DNA from 2 places in the Pseudoduganella dura genome. Region 2 is predicted to be linked to the other one. Evidence: riboswitches for the same ligand, from Rfam matches in the RefSeq annotation. Region 2 holds a riboswitch; the other holds the start of a gene.
What was found. A riboswitch is a leader RNA that binds a small molecule or an ion and turns the genes downstream of it on or off. The one in region 2 is predicted to bind cobalamin.
Positions count from the first base shown of each region.

Region 1: linked by a shared signal. The riboswitch ahead of GJV26_RS04055 (cobaltochelatase subunit CobN) and the one ahead of GJV26_RS21145 (TonB-dependent receptor) in region 2 are both predicted to bind cobalamin.

Region 1 is NZ_WNWM01000002.1:884,514-886,711, forward strand. Features, by position in the region: gene GJV26_RS04055 (cobaltochelatase subunit CobN) at 1-1,019, opposite strand, end outside; cobalamin riboswitch at 1,119-1,335, opposite strand; gene GJV26_RS04060 (putative bifunctional diguanylate cyclase/phosphodiesterase) at 1,559-2,198, shown strand, end outside.
Region 2 is NZ_WNWM01000002.1:4,831,368-4,833,565, forward strand. Features, by position in the region: gene GJV26_RS21145 (TonB-dependent receptor) at 1-1,349, opposite strand, end outside; cobalamin riboswitch at 1,421-1,645, opposite strand; gene GJV26_RS21150 (hypothetical protein) at 1,716-2,003, opposite strand; gene GJV26_RS21155 (PepSY domain-containing protein) at 2,043-2,198, opposite strand, start outside.

The sequences.
Region 1 (2,198 bases), 3.9 Mb from region 2:
TCCGGCGACAGGCGCCATTGCAGCGCCGTGCGGTCGGACAGCCGGATGGCCTTGAATACGGGGACATCGAGCCGCCTGAAGGCGTCCGCCACGGCTTCGCGCCCTTCGGCCGCGCCCACCACGAAATCCTGCAGCACGACCAGCGCCGCCGGCCGGGCCGGCGCGACCAGTTCCGGCAGACGCTCCAGCGCTTCGCGCGACGCGCCGCCCCAGCGCGTGAGCACCTGCACGCACGGCTGCCCGCCGGCCTCGATGCGGCGGCACACCGCGGCCGGCACGGCGGCATCCATGTTCGCCAGGTCGAGCACCACCACGGTGGGCCGGGCCGCCAGGCCCAGCCGCGCGCCGTTGCCCCACGCCGCGGCATCGGCCAGTTCGCGCCCGCCGGCGCGCACCCGTAACGTCGGCTCCGGCCGCGGCCCCGCCAGCGGCGCGGCCGGGTGCAGGCGATGGGCGAACAGCGCTTCGGTATTGTCGACGCCGCCGGCCTGCCACACGCGCCGCGCCGCGAGCCAGCGCATTGCAGCCGGGTGGGCCTGCGCCGCCGCCAGGGCGGCCGGCGACGGCGCCTCGGCGGACAGGTCGCGCAGCGTTTCGGGCGGAAAATCGCGCATGGTGCGTTCCTTGTCACCGCCGGGTTGGCCGACCGCTTCGCGGCTCATCAGGCTCAGGCCCGCTTCGCCGTTGAACGCCAGCACCGCCGTCCTTGCCTTCGCATGGCGCGCCAGCGCATCCTTCAGCCGCTGCGCCGGATCGCCGAACAGGGACACGGCAAGGATGGTGTCGGCCTGGCCGACCAGCCGCGCCGCCTCCTGGTCGCCGGTGGCCATCCACTGTGCCGGCGTGCGCAGCACGATGCGGTCGTTCGGGTGCCGGGCGAGATGGCGGTGCGCCGCCTCGATCGCCACCGGCGCGGCGCGCTCGGTGACGACGGCGAACAGCGTGGCGGCGTACCCGCGCGCGCAGGCGGCGATGCACAATAGCGCGGCCAGTGCGCGCACGAATGGGGAAATGCTCAAGGTAGTCCGACCGTCCCGACCGTTTCCCGGCCGGCGCCTGCGGCAACCGGAAGGAACAGGCGATGAAAACGCAACAGGCAGGACCCCTCCCCGGGCCCGGCACATCCATTGCAAACGGCCGGTCTTCTGGCTTGCCGTCGTCCTTCCCGGTTCGTGCCTTCCCGTGCGCTGCACAGTGGCGGTTGAACCGGGTCGTCAGGCTTACAGCAGCGGGGGCTGCGCCGGACTGGCGGGGATCGACATCCCGCGCATCACCGGCTTCCCGTTTCACCCCCTGGCCGAAAGGCGGGAGGGCACCGTTTGCTCAAGCGGCGGATTCTACAGGCAATGATGGCGGTTTGTCACGACGGCCGCGGCGCTGACAAACAACACACGCTGGCGAAAAGACAGTCACGATATTTCCTGATGGCATTGATTGGGGTATAGTCATCGTGACCTGGACAATTCACCGATACCAGGCCCGCTTTCCGTTGCCACCCTTGCCGCCGCAATCGTTGTCCACAACATTCGATCGTCGGCGCCTCTCCTTATTCCTGCCGATGACTGCACAAACCTCCGATCTGATGTACCGCCTGCTGGTGCAGGGCGTGGTCGACTACGCGATCTACACGCTGACGCCCGAAGGCATCGTGTCGAACTGGAACGCGGGCGCGCAGCGCGCCAAGGGCTACACGGCGGGCGAGATCGTGGGCCGGCATTTCGAAGTGTTCTACAGCGCCGAAGACCGTGCCGCGGGGCTGCCGGCGGCCGCGCTGGCAACCGCGCGTGCCGAATCGCGGTTCGAAGCGGAAGGCTGGCGCCTGCGCAAGGACGGCACGCGGTTCTGGACCAGCGTGGTGCTCGACGCGATCCATGACGACGACGGCAAGCTGGTCGGCTTCGCCAAGATCACGCGCGACATCACCGAGCGCCACCAGCAGCAGCTGAAACTGATCGAGTCGAAGGAGCTGGCCGAACAGTACAGCCAGCAGATGGCATCGCTGTCGCACTTCCTCGAATCGGTGATCGCCAACATCCCCGCCAGCGTGCTGGCGCAGGACGTGGGCACGGGCGAGATCCTGCTGGCCAACGGGCAGGCGCGCCGCCTGTTCGCCGGCACGGATGCCGGCAGCAGCGCCGACCTGAAAGGCCGGCGCATGCGCGACTGCCTCGATGCGGACGTTGCGCAATATATCGAGC
Region 2 (2,198 bases):
AAGAACTCCGTCCTGTCCCATGGCCCCAGCACCACCGACAGCTTGGGCGAGGCGATATGGTCGTTCGCCGTGCCGCTGTTCTCGAGGATCGAGCTGGCCACGTCGAAACGGTAGCGGTCGTAGCGCACGCCGGCGATGGAGCGCAGCCAGGGCGTCCATTGCACGGTGTTCTGCAGCCACGCGGCGGCGCTGGCTTCGCTCACGCGCGATTCGGCGATCGTGCGCAGCACGCGCTGCCCGGTCGTGGCATACAGCCCGACCGGCGCTATGCGGTCGAACCGGCCCTGCACGCCGACCGCGTTTTCCATCGGGCGTCCGGCAAGCTGGCCGAACCACGTGTGCGACACGTCGAGCCCCGTCATCTTGCGGCGCTCGGTCTGCTTGAACTGGTCGCCGTTTTCTGGATCGTCCAGGAAGTAGGTGAAATTGTTGAACAGGGTCAGGTCCGAGCGGACCGCGTAGGCGATGGCCTGCCACAGCGTGTCCGCGCCGCGGCGGCGCCATTCGGCGGACAGGCTGTAGCGCGCGGCGCGCCCGCCGTCGCTGGCGTCCGCCGCGTCGAATTCGCCGAGCCGGCCATCCTGCACGGCGCGCAGCGGCACCTGGCTGGTGGCGTGCCACGCGCCTTTGTAGCCCATTGCCGTTACACTGAGGCGGTCTGCGGCGCTACCGGCACTGTAGCGCAGCAGCGCCGAGGTTTTATGGAACGCCTCCGGCGTGGTCCACGGGCCGTCGTTGTGCGCCAGTTCCAGCGCATACAGCAGGTTGCCGTTGCCGGCCGCGGTGGAGTTGGCGACCAGGCCGCGGCGGTAGGCGTTCTCGCCCACCGTCAGCGTGGCCAGGCCGGCCGGCAGCCTGTCCGCCAGGCCCATGTGCGCGGCGCCGGCCGAGGCGAAGTCGCCTTCGTCGGCATAGTACGGGCCCTTGCGGTAGCGGATGCGGTTGACCAGTTCGGGGATCAGGAAGTTCAGGTCCGTATAACCCTGGCCGTGCGCGTGCGTGCGCATGTTGACCGGCATGCCGTCCACGAACGTGGCGAAGTCGGTGCCGTGGTCCAGGTTGAAGCCGCGCAGGAAGTACTGGTTCGCCTTGCCGTCGCCGCTGTGCTGCGTGACGATCACGCCGGGCACGAATTCGAGCACCTCGCCGGGGCGCAGGGCGGGGCGGCTGGCAATCAGGTTGGCGGTCACGGTGCCGGCGCTGGCGGCGTCCGACGTACCGACGCCGTTGTCGTAGTTGCCCAGCACCTGGACGGTGGCGGCCGTATTTTCGGCGGGTTGTTCGGGTGCTTGCGCTTGTGCGGCGGACGCGCACAGGGTCCCGGCCAGGCCGAGGATCAGTTTGTTCATGGCGGATGATGGAGACGGATGACAGCCCCGCCCACTCCCCGTGGGCACGGCTGAACAGCGCCGGCGATGTCGCCCGCGCCACCTGTCTGGCCGGTATCCGGGCTGGCAAGGGAACCGTCCCACCTTCCCATGCTTTTGAAAAGCACAGTGGCATGAAGAGACAGCCTGCCGTCGTTGGACGGCGCTTGCTTACCGTTGCGGGGGCAGCACACTTTCGGCTGGAACGTCAGCCATGTGTTTCCCGTTTAACTGCGCACATGAACACGTGCGCGGGCACCAAACGGCCGGGATTATAGCCGCAAACCCGCGGCAAACCCCGGGTGGGGCGCCGTAAGGGAGGAAAGACCGGCGCGTGCCGGCCCTGGATCAGCTCTTCGCCGCGCCGGTACCGGCGGCCAGGCCCCTGGCCAGCACGTCGGCCACGGTGGCGTTCAGGTCCTGCCCGGTTTCGGTGGCCAGCGCCTGCAGCTGTTTCACCAGCTCGCTGTTGAGCTTGACCGCGAACGGCACCAGGCCGAGCGCCTGGTCGCGCTTGCGCTGTTCGCGCTTGTCGACGGCGGGGGCGGCGGCATTGCCGAACCCCGTGGTACCCGGCGCCACCATCTTGCCCATCAATTTCTTGGCGTCGTTCTTTGCCAGGTCTGCTTTTTTCACGTTGTATCCTCGTTGTTACTTGCTTGGTTACTTGCTTGGTTACTTGCTCAAAGGGTGCATTCTACGCGCTGGCCGCAGCCGGCGGCACGCGATGACCACGGCGGTCGCGCTGAGCAGCAGCCCGCCGCTGCTCAATACGATCAGCACGGCGATGCGCAGCGGGTTTGCCGCCAGCAGCGAGGGCAGGTCCCAGCT